Regions from separate parts of the Halioglobus sp. HI00S01 genome, predicted to be linked through region 4. Evidence: predicted binding sites of a transcription regulator. Region 4 holds the regulator's gene; each other region holds the start of a gene.
What was found. The regulator LexA, encoded in region 4, represses DNA repair genes until DNA is damaged. The targets are predictions, from matches to a motif close to ACTGTNTNTANANACAGT.

Region 1: the regulator LexA is predicted to act here: its motif matches at 2,919-2,936, upstream of A3709_RS12195 (ATP-dependent helicase).
Region 2: the regulator LexA is predicted to act here: its motif matches at 3,640-3,657, upstream of A3709_RS13655 (error-prone DNA polymerase).
Region 3: the regulator LexA is predicted to act here: its motif matches at 1,462-1,479, upstream of recA (recombinase RecA).

Annotation. Positions count from the first base shown of each region.
Region 1 is NZ_LWEE01000062.1:353,472-358,685, forward strand. It holds gene A3709_RS12175 (HipA domain-containing protein) at 1-1,031, shown strand, start outside; gene A3709_RS12180 (hypothetical protein) at 1,044-1,709, opposite strand; gene A3709_RS12185 (hypothetical protein) at 1,702-2,454, opposite strand; gene A3709_RS12190 (hypothetical protein) at 2,438-2,893, opposite strand; gene A3709_RS12195 (ATP-dependent helicase) at 3,103-5,214, shown strand, end outside.
Region 2 is NZ_LWEE01000110.1:174,566-179,779, forward strand. It holds gene A3709_RS13625 (cupin domain-containing protein) at 1-590, shown strand, start outside; gene A3709_RS13630 (MSMEG_1061 family FMN-dependent PPOX-type flavoprotein) at 655-1,281, opposite strand; gene A3709_RS13635 (DUF6482 family protein) at 1,351-1,677, opposite strand; gene A3709_RS13640 (chorismate mutase) at 1,777-2,307, opposite strand; gene A3709_RS13645 (AAA family ATPase) at 2,374-2,862, opposite strand; gene A3709_RS13650 (ACT domain-containing protein) at 2,932-3,333, opposite strand; gene A3709_RS13655 (error-prone DNA polymerase) at 3,660-5,214, shown strand, end outside.
Region 3 is NZ_LWEE01000001.1:250,174-255,387, reverse strand. It holds gene A3709_RS01140 (MFS transporter) at 1-643, opposite strand, end outside; gene A3709_RS01135 (hypothetical protein) at 834-1,370, shown strand; gene recA (recombinase RecA) at 1,603-2,646, shown strand; gene A3709_RS01125 (TonB-dependent receptor) at 3,026-5,214, shown strand, end outside.
Region 4 is NZ_LWEE01000010.1:127,767-132,980, reverse strand. It holds gene A3709_RS02620 (S-methyl-5'-thioinosine phosphorylase) at 1-95, opposite strand, end outside; gene A3709_RS02615 (mechanosensitive ion channel family protein) at 92-1,186, opposite strand; gene A3709_RS02610 (DUF6763 family protein) at 1,460-1,777, shown strand; gene lexA (transcriptional repressor LexA) at 1,846-2,448, shown strand; gene A3709_RS02600 (hypothetical protein) at 2,551-2,811, opposite strand; gene A3709_RS02595 (DUF6586 family protein) at 2,984-3,445, opposite strand; gene topA (type I DNA topoisomerase) at 3,442-5,214, opposite strand, start outside.

The sequences.
Region 1 (5,214 bases), on a different contig from region 4:
TCGACCAGCGAAACGCGCCGATCCGGGATATGAAAACACTTTCGCACCTGGTCACCACGATAAGGACTTTGCAGTCTGGCGGATCTGTCAGCCCCAGCTTTTCTGAATTACGGGCTCCGCTTTGCTTACATCCTGGCGGAAAGCCTAAGATCGATGTTTTGTTCGCGGACGGTGACGCAACCCAGCGATACGTTGTGAAATTAAATAGCACCGGAAAATTCAACGATGCGCGTATTTCTGCTGCGTTGGCTGAGGCGGCCACGCTTGGTGGCATCAGCGCAGCGGGCGCCTTTGCGAAGACGCTTGAGTGCGGCGAAGACGTTCTCTTTTCCTTAAACTACGCGCGATCCGATCAGCGAGTCAATGGCGGCGCCCCAACCCACCGGATTATCAAGCACAATCGTGTTTCAATGTCCGTGCTGCTTTCCGACGAAACATTTTTTGATGAAATGGGTCTGCCGCCGATTCGTGGGCGTGGAGCAACAATTGCCCACGTTGTTGAGGCTATTAAGGCATACTCAGATGATCCTGTCTCTGATCTTCACGAGCTGTTTAGAAGGTCTGTGTTCGATGTGGCGACTACCCATGTCAACAACGGCCTTCAGAATATCGAGATGTTTGATTCCGGAGGAGGAAAGTGGAGATTATCTCCACTTTTCCATGTCCTGCCCTCACCGGATGACGATGCAGCTTTTGATGTTTCACTTGCCGATGCGGCGATTGCTAGCCTGGTTTCGCTGGACGGGGACTTTGTTCGCGAACTGTCTGCCCGGATTGGCATCAACGAAAAGGCGGGCCTTAAGATGGCACATCAAGTGTTAGACGCCGTGTCTCAAATGCCAACGCTTTTTGATAAACATGGCGTGAGCGCACGAGACCGGGACGTAGTCGAGAAAGCGGTGCGAATAAAGGAGTCAGCGGCGGCTGCTACGTATCTAGCCGATCAGCCGGGGGTCATGTTGCCGACCGGTCTGTCGGACAGCCCGGGCGGCGATATGCGAATTCAATCAAGGCCTGACCTTGGGCTATGATTGTATTCCGTATTACTTGGGCTCAGTGACTCTATAGCGTCCCTGTTGGGGTCCTTCCGATATCACGAGCCTCTGCCCTGCGAGCGCTTGAGCTAAAAAATCGAAGACGTCTGATGCGTAGATTGTCCTTGGGTCGGCGAGCGCGGCTGGCACTGCATCCCACTGGATTGAGGCCTCTGGTAGAGCTTTCTCAATGCTCGCTTTAGCCGGGCCCGCTTCCAGCGTCCCCACAACTCGGTTGCTCTGAATTCTTTTGCCCGCTTTCGCTGCGTCTATTTGGGTCACGTCTTCGATGATGGCTTGGCGGTCTTCACCGAATACCCGCAGGGCTTCGTTCTCTTTAACGGGCACGATGTTCATCCGGTCGCGCAATCTGGCGGCACCTTCGCCTGTCAGAACAATTTTCCCCTCCGTCGAATAAATATAGCGATAACCACCAAGACAAACAGACCTGCCTTCTTCGTTGGGTTTCGGCCCCGTCACCCCCAGGGTCCGAAGTATCTTATGTCCGAGCCCTTTTTCACGCTTTGGACTGCTTGCGGTCGCCGATGGCTCTGCATTTTCTATCGCCGCACCATCGATAGCGTCCTCCTGCGCCACAGCAATGCCGCAACCAAAAACGCTAGCAGCAGTGGCAATAGCCAGAAACCGTCTGATAACTCCAGTGAAATTACCCATTCTTGCGCCCTCCGAAGTAGCTTAGCTTTCCTGTCGCTTTCTGAAAGACGAATAGCCTAATTTCATCCTCTATAGCGTCGCGGAAGCCGGATGTATTCAGGTAGCTGTATTTTGCAATCTCCAGCTCTGCGTCCTCCATGGTGTCAAATGGACCGTAGCACTGGAAAAACAAATATGCGGCCGACTTTTCGCTATGGATACCGTACCCAAAACTCCCTTCATCTACGCTGCTTAGCCACAAAACAAATCCTGCCTGTGCTTGCCAATCAGCTACGCTCCAGCCTGGCTCTTGCGGGTGCAGTTCCTTCAGCCGCGCGACGAATTCACTGTGCCGCCTGGCGCCGAAGGCCTGCAGCGCACATTGATAAAACGTTTTAGAGTCGCGCCTCGCCTCTCGCCGGCGCTCTGTCCTAACCTTTGTCGCCCGCTGCCTCGCGGCGGTGTCAGCCTTGGGATTTCTATTCGCAGACGGTGCGATGACCCAATATTCTTTAACACCTAGCTGCTGCACCAAGTTGTGAGCTGTATCTGCGTTTCTCAACGATCGGGGTTTCTTTTGATCGTTGCACAAGACTGCTACTTTAGATTGGGATGCTCCCTGTATGACCCCGCTGACGATATAGTCAGCAGTGCTAATCAGTGTTAGCGTGACCGATGACAGCAGACCTCTCTCAACCAGAGTTTGGAATCGCGACCTACCGACAAGAGCAGCATCGGGCGGCACAGCTTCATGGTAGGCCGTCAATGTACTTCCCCTCTCCTAAGTCGATATATCCCAACGGCATCTTCAGCAACATCGTTTCATATGTCCTGACAAGATCGAAGTCGCCGATATCTCTATGAGCCGGATGGACTATTTTGACGTCTTTTGCAGCATTCTTTTCTATCGATTGCCACCACGGCGTACCAAATGACGTAGCCAATAGGCAGGCGTGCTCGACAGTAGGTGCATATACCCTGGCAACCTCTTCGTAGCACCCGTTCATATGGAGGAGCTTGCATGCCTTAACCCTCCGCTCCATGCGGAGGGCGTCGACCTCTGCCCTTCCCCGCTGCTTCCGGGTGGTCGGTACATGTGTTGCGCTGATCAATTGATACTGCTCATGCATCGGATCGTCTGCGTCGAGATCTCTCAAAAGCTCATGATTTAAAAACAGGAAGACGTACGGATAGTCGTCGTCCACATCGCCATCCTCGCCAGATTTCCCCGCTTTTCTCGAAAACAGTCTCATTTTTAGATTTGGCCTTAGATCACACAGAGTTGGCAAGCGGTTTTCTTTAAATCTACGGTTTTTAAATGGTTTTTAGGCGTTGACTGGCGCACTATTGAGACTCTACGCGCTGATGGAGTCCTGAGAGGCATATGCACATGTTTTTATTGGAGAGTTGACGGTTGTACGATAAAGCTACGCCCGAGCAGCGCGGGATCATAGAAGCTCCGGTCAACACACACATCAAGGTGGCGGCCGTCGCCGGCGCCGGTAAGTCGTGGACGCTGGGTTGGCGCCTACACTACCTCCGGGAGAACGGCGTTGATATGCGCGCCACTATGGTGATGATGTTCAATAAAAGCGCGCAGGTGGACTTCACGCAAAGGATGCTTCAGCAGTTTGGGTGCAGTGACGAGCTTCCGCAAATACGGACATACAATTCGCTGGGGAATAGGCTTTGTACGCTTTTGTCCAATAACGGGCTCATGGCGAAAAAGCGCCTCATAGACAGCGACGGTTGGGCGTACAAGATCGCGCGGGACGTTCTGCTAGAAGTCGTTCCTAACCCAAAGAGCTCCCCGTGTAACCCGTATCGCAAAACAGTGCCTGAGGACTTCCTCGCGTTCTGCGACCTGGTTAAGTCTGGCACCAGCCATCCTGAAGATGCGTTTCGTAATTCGTCATGGAATAAGGACTTCTTGCCATTTATCGCGGGATACGATGCATTGGCTCAGTATTGCGAGCGTGAAAAGCTTCGCTTCTTTTCCGATCAGATATATGAGCCGGTCATGGTTCTCAGGGCCTCCAAGAAAGCTCGTGATCTGGTCATGAATCGGCTGTCTCACCTTATGGTAGACGAGTACCAGGATATCAACGCAATTAGCCAGGAGCTGATCCAGTATCTGGCAGGTGATCGAGCCTTTGTCACAGTGGTAGGGGACGACGATCAGACGATCTACGGCTTCCGGGGTTCTTCCCCGGAGTATTTGATTTCGGGATTCGATCAGCGCTTTAGGAACGCGGAAACGTTCACTCTCACCAGAACCTTCCGTTACGGACATGCTGTATCTCTGGCAGCCAACAATGTGATTCATAACAACCACAATCGCGTTCCCAAAATGTGTATATCAGGTCCAGGCACGCCATCTTCAAAAATAGAGCTTTGGGTTGATGACATTTCTGATGAAAACGTACCGGCTGATGAAAAGAAGCTAATCAGCATGGTGGATGATCACGTATCAAATGGCGGCTCATATAGTGACATCGCAATTCTAGCGCGCGTTTTTTCAGTGACTTGCGCTACGGAACTGCTCCTGCTCCAAAGAAATATTCCATTTAGAATCGATGGATCGCTTGGCGTATTGGTGTTGCCAGAGATCCGCTCGTTGATCGCGGTGTTATACATCGTGACCGGACGTATATGGACACTGCCGGATGATGTGAAGGTGAAAATGCTGGAAGCTTTCCTGTCGCTGCCGCATCCCGGCATTGCGCAGATCATGGTCGAAGACATCGCCCAGCGCGGGGCCAGTGAGCGAGAGAATGGGTTTCGAGGCGGTATCAGGAATGTTAGCCAACAGGTACCGGACTTTGCCGCGGATCGGCTTGCCGTGAAGCTTAAGATGTTCGAGATGCTGCACGCTGCCAAAGAGCGCGACGTGAGCAAGATATTCAGAAGCTTTCTTCACCACACCGACTGCTTTAACCAAATAGAAAAGATGGCCGCTCGGTCAAACGATGCAAAAGAGAGCATTGCCGTCATTGAATCGTTCGTATCGTTTTGTAAGCGGCAGGGCGCTACCGCTGACTTCGTTCTTGATTTTTACGAAGAAAGAGTCTCTGAGGAGCCGCCTGACGAGAGCGAGGATTGCATTACGATCACGTCAATTCATCGCAGCAAGGGGCTCGAGTGGCCAATTGTAGTGATGCCGGCGCTTTCCGAAGGTCTGTTTCCATACGTGAAGGACGGGTCTGTCGTCGATCTGGAGAGCGAACGTCGACTGTTTTATGTTGCGATGACGCGTGTACAAGAGCGGCTGATCATGATTGGGCCTCAAGACCGCGATCTTGCAAAGTGCATCCAGCGCTATATCCCGAGGCCGATAAACTTCATTTCCGGTGATCGAAGCTACGCGAGCCAGTTTCTGTACGAAGCGAATCTTAAGCTGGCGATGGAATGCGCTACGGCTGTTGGGGGTGACCGCGACCGTCTTAATGCAATACCGCCAGTTGAGGCGCCGGAGCTCACGAATAAATATTTCGCCGAAATCAATTCCGGACTGATGTTGAAGCGA
Region 2 (5,214 bases), on a different contig from region 4:
CCATGCCCGGCGTCGAGCGCATGATGCTCGACCGCGTTGGCGATGAAGTTGCCCGCGCGACATCGATTGTGCGTTACGCGCCCAACAGCAGTTTCTCCCCTCACACGCATGGTGGCGGTGAAGAGTTTATCGTTCTCGAAGGTGTTTTCTCCGACGAGCATCAGGATTACGCCCAAGGCAGTTATGTGCGCAATCCCATTGGCACATCACATACCCCCAGCATCGGCGATGAGGGGGCCACGATCTTCGTCAAGCTCCAGCAGTTTGATGCCGGCGACACCGAGCAGAAGGCCATCGATACCCGCACCGAAGCCTGGCGGCCGGGGTTGGTAGAGGGTCTCTCGGTAATGCCCTTGCATGAGTACGAAGGCGAACATGTGGCGCTGGTGAAATGGGCGCCACACACCCAGTTCCAGCCCCATCAACACTGGGGCGGGGAAGAAATCCTGGTATTGGAGGGAACATTTCATGACGAGTACGGCAGCTATCCAAAAGGATCTTGGCTGCGCAGCCCACACCTGAGTAAACACACACCTTTTACGAAGGAAGATGGCGCGCTGATCTATGTAAAGGTGGGCCATTTAAGCTAATGGCGCACCACGCAGCCAGCTTAAAACCAAGTGCTGGCGCTAACTTCAAGAGCCGACAAGCAGTCTAATACAGCTCATTCTTGTAGTTCTTCTCAATCTCTTCTTCGAGAACCTTCTCCAACTGCGCATCGCCACCCATGGCAGCGCTTATCTGACGCACCATCAGCGATTCTCCCCGCTCGCCCCATTTCTCGGGCTTCCACAGGTTTGAACGAATCATCGCCTTGCCGCAGTGGAAGAAACACTCCTCCACCTCCACATAGGTGTACATCAGCGCCGGCTTGTTGTTTACCTGTAACTGCTCGAGCATGTCGGAGTCTTTACGCAACGTGGCAGTGCCTTTTACGCGCAAGGTCTCGCGCATGCCGGGCACCACGAATATCAGACCGATACGATTGTCTCTGAGGAGATTATGAAAGCCGAAAGCCAGTTTATTGCCGGGCCGCTCCGGAATAATCAGGTTGCCCTTGTCGTCAATCCAGGTAAAGCCTACCGGGTCGCCCTTGGGTGAAATATCTGCCCTGCCCTGCGCATCGATAGTAGACACGAACGCCAGTGGCGAGGAGGCCACAAACTTCCGCATAGGATCATCAAGCGCCGAGACCACTTTGGCCTTCACAATATCTAGGGGCGCACCGATAAGTGCTTCCAGCTTGGCCTCGTCGTCGATGAGGTGCTCGTCGCTCGTGATTCACCTTGTTTCCAAAACCCGTGGTGTTCAAGCCGCCTCTATATTGCCGACAACAGTAACACTCAGGCGCTAATGATCTCGCCTGGATGTGGGATCGACATAAGCAGGCGCGCCCAGCGGCACCTCCATGCGATTACTCGCTTGTTTGGAGGGAGCACCGATCATTTCATCGTATGCGCTCTCCTGGCGTAGCACGACCTCGTTAATCCCAAGGTGCCCGAAACACTCGCGCAGACTGGTGAGATTACGGCTGCGCAGGCACTGCTTGTTGTCCTTCCAGACCACGTGCTCTTCATCATCGATAACCACAACAGCCTGGTAAAGCGCCTGCTCCAGAGAGCATATCACCAGTTTCTGGATGTCATGGTGCACTAGTTCGCTATGTAATATCTTCATACTTCCTACTCGATGAATCAGTGTTCTTGCGCAGTATTTGCGTCTCAAAGTGACGGTCAGACGTTATCATTTGCCGCAACTCAATATCGCCAGACTCACTCACAAAAGCTCTACTTCTTTCAAGGCGTCAAACAAGCGCTGCTTATCTGCAGCGGTGACATATCTGGCCGTGATTATCGCCTCAAACTCGGTGAAAGGAACCTGATCAAACGAACCATGCCGCGTCAGATAGTCAGAAATCCGCGACACAATCTCGTCACCAAGTCGGAGTAACTCCGGCCGAATTACGTCATTAAGGTCCACAGGCTCTTTGGGGACTGGCTCGGAGAGCAGGTCTGCGCGATATCTGAACTGAATCGCCTTGGCGATACCGATCTGCACCCGGAAGAAGCTCTCTATGGACTGTGGATTCAGTCCTCTCTCAAAAGCTGCACGTTTGGATTGCTCAATCACCACCTCTTCTCGCTGCACATTTTCAATAGGCAGATAATTCACCGCCTTGAACAAGGCGACGTCTTCCATATAGTGAAGACGCTCATTAATCGACTCGAACAGGTTACGCGGGAGCTCATCGGCACTTGCATGCAGTGGCAGCAACAGTGAAAAGACAATAATAGATAGGAGCTTCATATCAAATTACGTACTCCACACAGCCAACAGGGGCGCCATCGACGGATGCGGCACTCGACACCAGTGCTACAGCGTGTCGCCATTGCTGGTCACCACTCGCTTTGTACCCGTGAATTCCTCATAGAGAGCCTTGTGAGCTGCAGCCGAAAAGGTATCTGTTCGATCCGAGTACTGGGAGATCCACTCGATGAGCATGTCGAGATTCTCGTCCTGCGCTTCTTTGGACGGATACTTGTGTGGCTCCCAGGGGCGGCTACGGGCATTCTCTACACAGTCATTCACCGGGAGGTTCATATAAATCATTTCACTGGCCTCCGGCACCGCCATCTCCAGCAAATCTGAATAACAGCCCTCAATCACCCACCCAGGGTTCGCACCGATAAAATCGACGATCTTGTCCTGCGACGCCGCCAGCGGCATCCGCTCTGGCGGAATTGTGGGCAGCCAAGCCAATGTATCCAGATCAAGGTGTGCAAGACCGTGGTCTTTACTGAGCCTGCCGGCCAGGGTTGATTTACCTGAGCCTGAATTTCCGAAAATAAGGATTCTTTGCACTAACCTCGCTCCTTTGTGTCGCCTCGCCTGAGGCATAACCAGCGATCAACGACAGCGTCGCGCTGATACTCACGCACCGGACAACTCCCCAAGTGCGGCCATCGCTGGGACGGCGTCTCCGGCCGGTATAAAGATATGGTCATGGTAGTACCCGGCAACCACATTGGCACTCAGACCGTGCTCGGCCAACTTGCTCGAAAATGCGGCGGTAAGACCTACTGCCTCAAGGCTGGAATGCACACGCAAACTGATATGGCGAAACACCGCGTCGTAATCAAGTTTGGCACGCTCTGCGCTGGCCCTGGGAACAACCAGGGTCAGTCCCTCTGACTCATGCATTGCCGCGATGGGCTGTAACGCTGCATGATCACCGTAGTGAGCGTTCTCAAACGTGCAAAACACATACTCCTCGTCCGACAGTTCGGGGGACATTGCCGCAATCAGTTTTGCCAGATGGGTTTCGCCAGACATGTTTTTTCTCCTGCTCACTACCCTACTCCGAACTATCCGCATAGCCATCGCGGCGGATAAAACCGTCGGGGTCGACAGCTCGAAAATGAAAACACCGGCTCCAACCCTTGCCAATGCCTAACGATAAAACTCCACATAAAACTTCACCGGCCCCAGTGGTTTTATATGGTGCCGAATCATGGGCTCGACGGCATCACACTTAGAGACTATACAATGCGATCATCGTTGTGCACCTTCAGGGCTCCACGACAGTGCGCCATGAATCCTTTGAATCGATGAACCGTCAAGATTGACGAACCCCCCAATACTGTATAAATATACAGTATATGTCAATCTACGCTGAACTCCACTGCCTGTCCTGTTACAGCTTCCTGCGCGGCGCCTCGCACCCCCACGAGCTGGTGGCCCGGGCGGCGCAGTTGGGCTATGCGGCGATTGCTATTACCGATGAATGCTCGCTCGCGGGAATAGTGAAGGCTCACGTCGCCGCCAAGGAAGCGGGCATTCAACTGATTGTGGGCAGTGAGTTCCGGCTTGAGGAGGGCTTCCGGGTTGTAGCACTGGCACCCAGCCGAGCGGCATATGCAGAGCTTTCCGGGCTCATCAGCACAGCCCGTCGGCGCAGTCCCAAGGGCGAATACCAGGCGTCGATGCGGGATGTGATTTTTCACCTCAAGCGCTGCTTGTTGATCTGGCTACCAGAGGGTAACACCACCGAGAACCAGGCCTGGGGCAAGCAACTGGCCCGCTTGTGCCGGGATAGAGTGTGGCTGGGAGTCAGCCACCTGCTGGGTAATAACGAAGCAGTCAGGCAGCAGGCCTTACTGGATTTGGCTCTGGCACTGAAGATACCACCGGTGGCCTGTGGCGATGTGCGCATGCACGAGGCGGCGCGCAAGCCACTGCACGATGTGTTCACCGCCCTGCACCACAACACCAGTATTGCCCAGTTGGGCATGCGCCGGTTGGGCAACAGCCAGCAACACCTGCGCTCAGCGAATAAAATCACCCCCCTCTACCACCCCCAACTACTACTGGAAACACTGGAGATCGCCCGTCGCTGTCAGTTCAGCCTGGAAGAGCTGCGCTACGAGTATCCCGAAGAGGTGGTGCCGGAAGATCACAGCGCCAACAGCTATCTGCGCGCGCTCGTAGCTGAGGGCAGCGAGCAGCGCTGGCCCGGCGGCGTACCCGCAGCCGTAGCCGAGCGCATCGACAAGGAACTGGCACTCATTGAAGAGCTGTCTTACGAGTATTACTTTCTCACCGTCTACGACATTGTTCGCTTTGCCCGCGACAGGGGCATTTTGTGCCAGGGCCGGGGCTCAGCCGCCAATTCGGTGGTGTGCTACTGCCTTGGCATTACCGAGATCTCGCCGGAGCAGATATCGCTGCTGTTTGAGCGTTTTATTTCCAAAGAGCGGGATGAGCCCCCGGATATCGATGTGGACTTCGAACACGAGCGCCGCGAGGAAGTCATTCAGTACATTTACAACAAGTACACTCGCAAGCGCGCCGCCCTGGCGGCCACCCTGATCACCTACCGGGCCCGCAGCGCCGTACGCGATGTAGGCAAGGCGCTGGGGCTGGACCCGGCTTTCGTCGATGACCTGGCGCGCTCTATGGCCTGGTGGGATCGCACCGGCGATCTCAAGCAGCGCTTTGAGGAGCAGGGCGTGGCGGAGCACAGCCGCCAGGCAGAGTTGTTTTACTCCCTGGTGCAGCAGATTCTCGGCTTCCCGCGCCACCTGTCCCAGCACTTGGGCGGCTTTGTAATTACCCGCAGCCCGATTTCCACACTGGTGCCGGTGGAGAATGCCAGCATGGTCGATCGCACCGTTATCCAATGGGACAAACAAGATATCGAAGCCCTGGGCCTGC
Region 3 (5,214 bases), on a different contig from region 4:
GGGGAATTTCAATGGCGTTGTGTAGTGGCTGGCCATCGTCGTCGATATAGGTCTCCAGTTGCAGGCGTTTTTCCACCGGGCGTGGTGGCAGCCAGGGCAACAGCAGCAGGCCGACCACATAAGTGCCGATGAAAAACAGGTAGATCTGGTTCATCGTCAGCTGCGGCAGTAGCCATAACTCGCCGCCCTGGGAAAAGGCGAAGGCGAACAACAGCAGGTTGAATGCGCGCGCGGGTTTGGCGGTGCCTGCCAGCGTGGCCACCGCAATGGCGGTGAATGCCCCGCTGCCGGCCCCGGCAATGGCGCGCAGCCACAGGGTCTCCTCATAGCTGGTCATCACCGTGCACAATGCATTGCCGGCAATCACCACCACGGCGGCACCGAGCACCAGCAGCCGGCGATTGACCCGGGCCACCAGCGGTGCCATGAGCACCGCGCCGAGGGAAAAGCCGCCCAGATCGGCGCCGGCAATCCTGCCGACCTGTACTTCGGTGAAGCCGAGTAACTCCACCCAGGCGGTGCTGATCACCGGAATTCCTACCATGACCGTGTAGCCTGCCAGCGCCATGTAAATGGCCACGGCGATGGAGCGCCAGTCGTCGAAAATGGTGCGCGCGTGGGCCGTTGAGCCAGTGTCAGCCACGTACGTTATCCCCTTTGTTGTTATGGTGTTTGGTGACGAGTCTAGAGTCGCGTTGGGCGAACGTCTAGTGGGCGTATAGGACAGGAGCTCTATGCTATGCCCGGGCTGCGTTCATGTTCTGTCCCGGGGCTATACTGTACAGAGGCTCCCGGTGCTGCCGGGCGAATATACGCGAGAGTGAGGTGAGGCAATGACCCACGGCACACTGCTCGAAGAAGAACTTCACACCCGGGTGGTGGCAACCTTTCCCGACACCGATGCCGCGCGAGCGGCTCGCACCGCGCTTGGTCGGCAGTTCAACCTCGACCACGCCCGTATGAGCGTGCTCACACCCGACCAGGCCTGCCTGATCACCCAGGGCAGCAAGTTTGATCACGGCCCCAGCGGGCGGGTGCTGCAGCGGCGTCAGCTCAAGTTTACGCTGCTGGCGTTTGGCCTGATGTTGGTGGGTATGCTGGTGCTGCACGTACTGGAGATCAATGGCGTACTGACCGAGGGCCAGGTGAATATCGGGCTGGGGGTGTTGATTACCGCAGTGATCATTCTCACAGTGCACGGGCTGTTGTCGTGGCAGCATGTGCGCATGCTGGGCAGGGCCCAGCCGGGGAAGGAGGGGGCAATACTCTTGATCGACCTGCATGATATCAGCGAATCCTATGAGCTCTGCGAGGCCCTGAAAGCCCCGGGGGTGACGGTATTCACTTCATCCATTGCCGGTGACACCTGAGCCGCGTTTACCTACCTGCCTGAAATGGCTACATGTGATTTCCCCCGGCCGAAATTAGTGGCCTGAGGGGGTTGCAATTCAATTTCAAAGCACTGAGTATATATACAGTAGTTTTGCTGTGTGACGTTATGTGGGTAACGACGCTGATGGCAGAGTCCGAAAGTAAGTTGTTTTGTTGAGTACGTGGGATGTCATGAAAAAAGTGGTTAAAAAGAGTAAAGGGAGCACAACAATGGATGCAAATAAGGAAAAAGCACTCGATGCAGCGCTGGCCCAGATTGAGCGCCAGTTTGGTAAGGGTACCGTTATGCGCATGGGCGAGCAGGAGCGAGAGGCTATTCCCGCTATCTCCACCGGCTCACTGGGCCTGGATGTCGCGCTCGGCATCGGCGGCCTGCCCAAGGGCCGTATCTGTGAGATTTATGGCCCGGAATCTTCCGGTAAAACCACACTCACCCTGCAGGTGATCGCCGAGGCCCAGAAGGCCGGCGGCACCGCGGCGTTTATCGACGCCGAGCACGCGCTGGATCCGGTGTACGCCGAGAAACTGGGCGTGCAAATGGACGACCTGATCATGTCCCAGCCGGATACCGGTGAGCAGGCCCTGGAAGTGGCCGAGATGCTGGTACGCTCCGGTGCAGTGGATGTACTCGTCGTTGACTCGGTGGCGGCGCTGACGCCCAAGGCTGAAATTGAAGGTGAGATGGGTGATTCCCACGTGGGCCTGCAGGCGCGGCTGCTGAGCCAGGCCATGCGCAAGCTCACCGCCAGTATCAAGCAGACCAACTGCCTGGTGATCTTTATTAACCAGATTCGCATGAAGATCGGTGTGATGTTCGGCTCCCCCGAAACCACCACCGGTGGTAACGCCCTGAAGTTCTACTCTTCTGTACGTCTGGACATCCGCCGCATTGGCGCAGTGAAAGACGGCGACGAGGTGGTCGGTAACGAAACCCGGGTGAAGGTGGTGAAAAACAAGGTATCGCCGCCCTTCAAGCAGGCCGAGTTCCAGATCATGTACGGCAAGGGTATTTACCACATGGGTGAAGTCATCGACTGGGGTGTAAAGCTCAACCTGGTGGATAAATCAGGCGCCTGGTACTCCTACAAAGGCGACAAGATTGGTCAGGGTAAGGCCAATGCTTCCAAGTTCCTGGAAGACAACCCCGCGGTGGCGAACGAGATTGAGTCCGCTATCCGCGCCCAAACCCTGAACACAGGTAAGCCCGAAGCGGCAGAACAGGAGACTGCCGAGGAGGGTACAGAGCAGGAGTAATCTCGCTCACCTGATCTGCTGATTGTTCCCACAAGGCGCCGGGGCTCCACGAATCCCACTCTCGGCCCCGGCGCCTTTTTTATCCCCCCCTCTCTCCAAAAAATAGTTCGCTGTGCCAGTCGTGACGCTATCCGATGGCAGTGCATTGAATGGCATATCTACTGGCGGGCTGGTTCTTTTTTGAAAGTTTATTGTGAATATTGGTGAATATTGGCTATTCATCAGACAAATCAGTGGGTTACGTGCAGCCTTGAGGGATAGATTTAGTCTCTGGGATGGGCTATGGTTGTCGCAGTCGCAGTAGGGACAACTAATCCGGTTTCTCCGTGTTGCCGTAATTAGCCCCGTAAAAAATGCATAACAAAGCAGAGGTAATATAATGAAGTTTCGCAAAAATTTACTCGCCGCAAGTATCGCAGCAGTGCCCGCCCTGGCCCTGACAGGAAACGCCATGGCGCAAGGCATGCTCGAAGAAGTGATTGTGACTGCCCAGAAGCGTTCTGAGAGCCTGTCCGACGTACCTATCTCGGTGAATGTGGTCGGTGGCGAACAGATCTCCAATGGTGGTATCACCAACCTGAACGACCTGGCCGACTGGGTTCCCAACCTGAGCATGAACCAGACCGGTCTGGGCACGAACGTGACCATTCGCGGCATTAGCTCCGGCATCAACCCGGCGTTTGAGCAATCGGTTGGTATGTATGTCGATGACGTATTCTACGGCCGTCCGCAGTTGGCCCGCGTGCCTTACCTCGATGTTAACCGCGTGGAAGTCCTGCGCGGCCCGCAGCCTATCCTATTCGGTAAAAACGCTATCGCGGGTGCGATCAGCGCCGTGACCAACCGCGCTGCCACCGATGTTGTAGAAGGCTTCGCTGAAGCGTCTTATAACTTCGACCAGGAAGGCTATGAAGTTCAGGGTGCGGTCAACATCCCCATCGGTGACACATTTGCCATTCGTCTGGCAGGTTTGAAGCGCGACGAGGATGGTTACTATGACAACACCTTCCTGGACCAGCCTGAGTCCCAGTTGGATCACGAGATCATCCGAGCCAACATTCAGTGGGATGCAACTGACAATCTTTCGTTCAATCTGAAGATTGAAAACGCCGACTTCACCACAGAAGGTCGTTTCCTCGAAATTATTAATCCCGTAGGTGGACCGCCCTCCTATGCCGATGCCCTGCTGGCCGCCACTGGTGGCGCGGTGATTCTGGATGACAAGCAGGACTTTAAACGTCAGTCCAACGGTGACTCCGACGAGACTGAAGTAGATAACATCACCCTGACGATTGACTGGGATATCGGCGAACACACCCTGACCTCGGTGACAAGCTCGCTCGAGTACGACTACTTCCAGAACTGTGACTGTGACTTTACTAGCGCAGTGATTATTGAAACCGCGGGCAACGAGAATTACGAGCAGTTCAGCCAGGAGTTTCGTTTCGCGTCGCCCACGGGCAACACGATCGATTATATCCTGGGTGCATACTACTCAGACTATGATATAGACAATGATGAGCTTCTCGCGATTGACGCTAACAGCATCTTGGCAGCCGCTGTACCAGCCGCTGCGCCGGTCATCGGTACGGGCAACACTCGCCTCTACACCATGTCTAGTGAGCAATGGTCAGTCTTCGGTCAGTTCACCTGGAACATTAGCGATACGCTTCGCTTGACGCTTGGCGGTCGCTACAGCGATGAAGATAAGGAAGGTACCCGGAACTTGAACGTTGTGGATCTGCAGGGCCAAACCGGACCGTTCGATCAAACAACGTTCCCCATCGTTGATGGAACCTCCTTTGCACCTCTGGTTTACTTTGCTGGTTTCGGTATTGATTCCGAACAGTTCTCCGGCAACGGTGAGGGCCACAACCTGGCTGCATCCCGGAGCGAGTCAAAGTTTACTCCGGCTGTGAATGTCCAGTGGGACATCTCTAACGACACCATGCTGTACGCTTCTTACACCGAAGGCTTCAAGGCCGGCGGCTTTGATGCGCGTTCTAATCTGAACACCAACTTTGAGTTTGAAGAAGAGTTTGCCGAGAGTTATGAAGCTGGCGCCAAGATGAGCCTTGCAGACGGCGCTGCCGAGCTGAACGTTGCTGTTTACTACACAGAGTATAGCGATCTGCAAACCAGCCAGTTCGACGGCGTTCTGGGCTTCAACGTGACCAACGCAAGTTCGGCCACGACTCAGGGTATTGAAATGGAAGGTCGCTGGCAGGCAACCGACTCGCTGTATCTCACCGGCGCGGTGGGTTATCTCGACTTTGAGTTCGACAACTTCGATATCTCCCAATGTTACTACGGTGAAACACCCGATAACCCCGAAACTGGCCTGTGTGACCGCACCGGTGACACTCGTGAGTATGCTCCCGAGCTGACTGCAAACCTCGGCGGTGCTTACGATATTGAAATCACCAACAACATCGGCCTGACCTTCGGTCTGGATCTGGCATACAGCGACGACTACTTCGTGTCACCCACACTGGACCCCAACCTGAAGCAGGACTCTTTCGTCAAGCTGAACGGCCGTATCGTGGTCGAGGATCTTGATGGAACTTG
Region 4 (5,214 bases):
TCGCCAAAGGGTGTGTCGACCGCGTGACGAGTGACAATGTCCAGCCCGCCGAGACGATCCACCCCGGTACCGCCGATCACCGCCAGTGCGCTCACGCTTCGCCCTCGGGGGCAATGTGCTCCAGCTGCAATGTCTGGGTGGGAAACGCCACATCGCCGCCGTTGGCGTGGATAATGTCGAGAATCTTCAGCATGACGTCCTGTTTGATCTCGTGATACGTCACCCAGTCGGTGGTCTTGGTAAAGGTGTAGACAAAGAAATCCAGCGACGATGGCCCGAAGGACACAAAGTTCACTATCAGGGTGCGCGACTGGTCAATCTCAGGATGGTTGCGCAGCATCTCCTTGACCTGGGTAACCACCGGCTCCATGAGCGCGGCGTCCTGGTAACGCAGGCCGATGGTCTCGTAGATGCGCCGGTTAAGCATGCGCGAGGGGTTTTCCACGGAGATCTGCAAGAACGTCGAGTTGGGCACATACAGCGGCCGCTGATCAAAAGTGCGAATACGGGTCAGGCGCCAGCCTATGTCCTCTACCGTGCCTTCAATACTTTTATCGGGTGAGCGAATCCAATCCCCCGCCGTAAAGGGCCGGTCCAGGTAAACACTCAGGCCGCCGAAGAAGTTGGCGAGCAAATCTTTCGCCGCGAAACCCACCGCAATACCACCAATGCCCCCAAAGGCAAGCAGCCCGGAGATCGATACGCCCAGGCTCTGCAGAATCATGAGCCCGGCAGTAATCCAGAGCACAAAGCGCACCAGCTTGGCCGCCGCGCGCACGGTGGCCTTGTCCGCCGACTGGCGGGTGCCGCGGGTCTCACACAGCAGCTCTTCCTCTACCCCGTGAATAAGTCGTTGCAGGAACCAGGCCAGCAATACCACCAGCGCAGTGTCGTAAGCCTGGGCGAGAAAGGCCTGCAGGGTTTCCGCCACCGGGTAAATTTCCAGGGCCAGATACAGCACCAGCACCCACAGCAGCACCCGCACCGGCATCGCCATCGCCGTGACGGCCACATCGTCCCAGTTGTAGTCTGTGGCGCTCGCGGCGCGGTGCAATTGTCGCACCAGCATTCCGAGGGCCAGGTGAGCCATCGCGCCCAGGGTCACCAGTAGGATCAGGGCCAAAAGCTGCCCCTCCAATCCCAGGCTGAGCGCGAGGCTGTCGAAAAGCGATCCAAGGCTCGTCACTGGCCACCTCTTCTAGCGCAAAAAGCACGATTTTTAGACAATTTTTTCATGTGGGAACCGCGTGTTTAGTCTCGAAAGATTATATAAATCAGCGGCACAGATTAAGTCATCTCTTGAAGTCCAGCGCAACTGCTTGATCTCTTTTGAAAAGAATTTCCGTCGCCGTAAAAGCTATTTCCATCCCTGTTTTTATAGCGTTATCACATAATGGACAGCCCACGCCAGCGTGATATGTTGGTCTGCGGCACACGAAAAAAGGGGAGGAAAATCTCCATGAAAATGCTAAGCCCCGTTGTCGGTGGCTGGTACAAGGATCTGCAAACCAATGCCTTATTCGAGGTGGTGGACTGGGATCCCAGTAACCTCACCATCGAAACCCAATATCTGGATGGCGAAGTGTCTGAATACGACCTCGATGCCTGGCGCGAAATGCTGCTGGAACGCGCGGAAGCCCCGGAAGACTGGCGCTCTGCCTTTGAGCTGGATGACGAAGACCTGCTGGACCCCGACCTGCCCATGCAACCGGAAGACTGGAATAGTCCACTGAACTCCATCGAGCCCGAAGCCATGTATGGCGTGGAGGATTTTTAGGCGTTGTTATCCGCTGCCCATGCTGTATATAATCACAGCACCTGTATAAATACACAGATGGGGCACACATGGACAAGCTCACCAAGCGGCAGCAACAGGTGCTGGATATTATCCGTGCACATATCGATGACACAGGCTTCCCGCCCACCCGGGCCGACATAGCCCGCGAACTGGGATTCAAATCAGCCAATGCCGCAGAGGAGCACCTCAAGGCACTGGCCCGCAAAGGCGCGATTGAAATTATCCCCGGCGCCTCACGGGGCATTAAATTGCCCGATACCCAAGGTATTCCCATCGTCGGTCGGGTGGCCGCCGGTAACCCGGTGCTCGCCGAGGAGAATATCGAGGAATACTGCGACCTCCCGCCCCAATTTTTCAAACCCGCAGCTGACTATTTCCTGCGCGTCACTGGCGACTCGATGATCGATATCGGTATCTTCGACGGCGACCTGCTGGCCGTTCACAGCACGCCCGTGGCCAATAATGGCGACATTATTGTGGCCCGCATCGAAGACGAGGTCACCGTTAAGCGACTGCAACAGGGGCGCGATAAGAACCTGCTGGAACTCCTGCCGGAGAACCCTGATTTCGAGCCCATCAAGGTCGATTTGCGCGAGCAATCGTTTGCGATTGAAGGCCTGAGTGTAGGTGTGCTGCGCCGCGGCAATTAGGCAGCGGACGTTTTTAAAAGCGGTAGGGGCTTTGACAGGCCCCTCAGGGGGCTGCAGATAGCCGGTGGCGCAACGCCCCGGCGGGATGTCGAATAACGCCTGTCAGTGCAGGACGCGCGGTGCCTCTGGCTCAGCGTAAGCTTCGGCATCCGCCTCAGCTTCATTCTGTTCCATGATATTGGCCGCGGCCTGAATTCCGGCCTGAATCATGGCCTTGGCCACTTCCAGTCCGTTTTCCATCAGGTACATGCGCGATTCGTCGGAGAACTGTATGGTCACCAGCGGCGCGGAATCATCGTCAGCACGTTGCAGAACGATTTCACCGTCGCCCAGGTCGACAATCTCCAGTAAGGATGCAGACACTCAATAAACCTCTGTTGTTGCGAACACTGCCACTTCATCATAACAGCAGCCATGGGTGCCCGATAGGGCTTATTCGGGAATAGTTGTGAACGGGTGCGCAGTTGCGGGCAGTGTGCGGCGACAGCAGCAAGAGCCGCAATAGACGCCTGAGCGCCCTGCTCCGGCCCCGGAACTAGTACTCGTCGAGGGAGTCGCCCATGCGGTCGAACAGCTGCTGTAGCAGGTTTGCCCAGGTCTCGGCCTGCTCCGGGTCGGCACCGGCGGCTGCCACCGCCAGGTTATGCATCGACGATGACTGCGGTGCATCACTCTCTGCCGATAACATGGCGCCAATCCAGCCCTCCCGCTCCAGGCGCTGGAACTCTCGAATCTCACCGGGCATGGCCTTGCCTGCGACTATCTCCGGTAATTCGGCAAGACATTGCGGCGGCGTCTCCGGCAATCCACCGGGCCGGGTGATTTCCACAAGAAACCAGCCGTAGGCATTTGTCAGGTGATTGCGCACCCCGGGCCAATAGGCACTGGCCAGGGTTTTGGCCGCCACGCTCTGGGTGTCGAGGTCACGGCGCCAGGCGCCAATCAGGATGCGGGCCAGGTACAACGCATGGTTGGCCTGGCCGCGAGCGGAACTCACTTTTTCTTCGCCCGACTCTTGCTCTGCTCAACGTCCCACTTACCGCCGCGGTAGTAGGCCTTCCAGCCGCTAGCCTTGCCGTCCTTCTCGGTCATGACATACTGCTCCTTGGTCTTACGGCTGTAACGCACCTGGGCACGATTGCCGTCGTCATCCTCAGTCGGCGCAGAGAATATGAACGTGTACTTGGGATCGATGGCTTCCTTGTGCGGCAGCAGCTCGTCAACAAACGGCGCACGGGTTTCCCGGTTGCGCGGGAACCCGCTGGCGGCGAGGAACATACCAGCGGCGCCATCGCGCAGCACGTAGTGATCGTCGACCTTATCGCATGCCAGCTCCGGCATCGGCACCGGATCCATTTTGGGCGGTGCGGGCTCGCCGTTGCGGAGCAGCTTGCGGGTATTCTTGCACTCCTCATTGGTACAGCCGAAGTACTTGCCGAAACGGCCGTTCTTGAGCTGCATTTCACTACCGCACTTATCGCACTCGAGGGTCGGCCCCTCGTACCCCTTGATCTTGAACTTGCCGTGCTCGACCTCGAAGCCGTCGCAATCGGGGTTGTTGCCACAGACATGCAGCTTGCGATCTTCGTCGATCAGGTAACTGTCCATGGCCGAGTTGCATTTGGTACAGCGATGGCGTTCCAACAGCTGGCGAGATTCGGCCTCGTCATCTGCATCCTCGCGGATGGCCTCATCCCCCGAGGTCAGATTAATGGTGTTCTTGCAGCGCTCTTTCGGCGGCAGCGCGTATCCGGAGCACCCCAGGAACACCCCCGTACTGGCAGTGCGAATTTGCATCGGACGCCCGCATTTATCGCAGGCGATATCGGTCATGGTGGGCTCATTGGGCTGCATGCCCACGGGCTCCGGTTCATTGGCCGTTTCGAGCAGGTCGCTGAACTCGGCATAGAAGGCGTCCAGCAGATCTCGCCAGTCGCGCTTGCCATCAGCTACGTCATCCAACCGCTCTTCCATATTGGCGGTAAAGCCGTAGTCGAGCAGGTCAGTAAAACTGCGCTGTAGTCGCTGGGTGACGATATCGCCCATCTTCTCAGCATAAAAGCGTTTGTTTTCCAGGCGCACATAGCCGCGATCCTGGATGGTGGAGATAATCGACGCGTAAGTTGATGGCCGGCCGATGCCGCGCTTTTCAAGCTCGCGCACCAGGCTGGCCTCACCATATCGCGGGGTGGGCTTGGTGAAGTGCTGGGCAGGATCGAGTTTCTTGAGTGACAGCGCGTCACCCTCTTTCAGATCGGGCAGTACCGTGTCGTCGCCTTTGCGCGCAGCAGGCGCCTGCACTCGGGTGTAGCCATCAAACCGGATTATGCGTCCCTTGGCGGTGAGCTCGTACTCGCCTGCAGCCGCGGTCACGGTGGTTGACGTGTATTCCGCTGCCGGCATCTGACAGGCCACAAACTGACGCCAGATGAGTTCATAGAGTCGCTCTGCGTCGCGCTCCATGCCCTTCAGCGAGGTTTGCGACACATTGACATCTGACGGACGAATGGCCTCGTGCGCTTCCTGTGCACCCTCTTTGGATGAGTACAGATTGGCGCTCTCCGGCAGGTAACGCGGCGGGAAGTTGTTGCCGATGTAATCGCGACAGGCGGCCACCGCCTCGGCACTCAGATTCGTGGAGTCGGTTCGCATATAGGTGATGTAACCGGCCTCGTAGAGGCGCTGAGCCATCATCATGGTCTTCTTCACGCTAAAGCCCAGCCGGGTGGAAGCGGCTTGCTGCAGCGTCGAGGTGATATAGGGCGC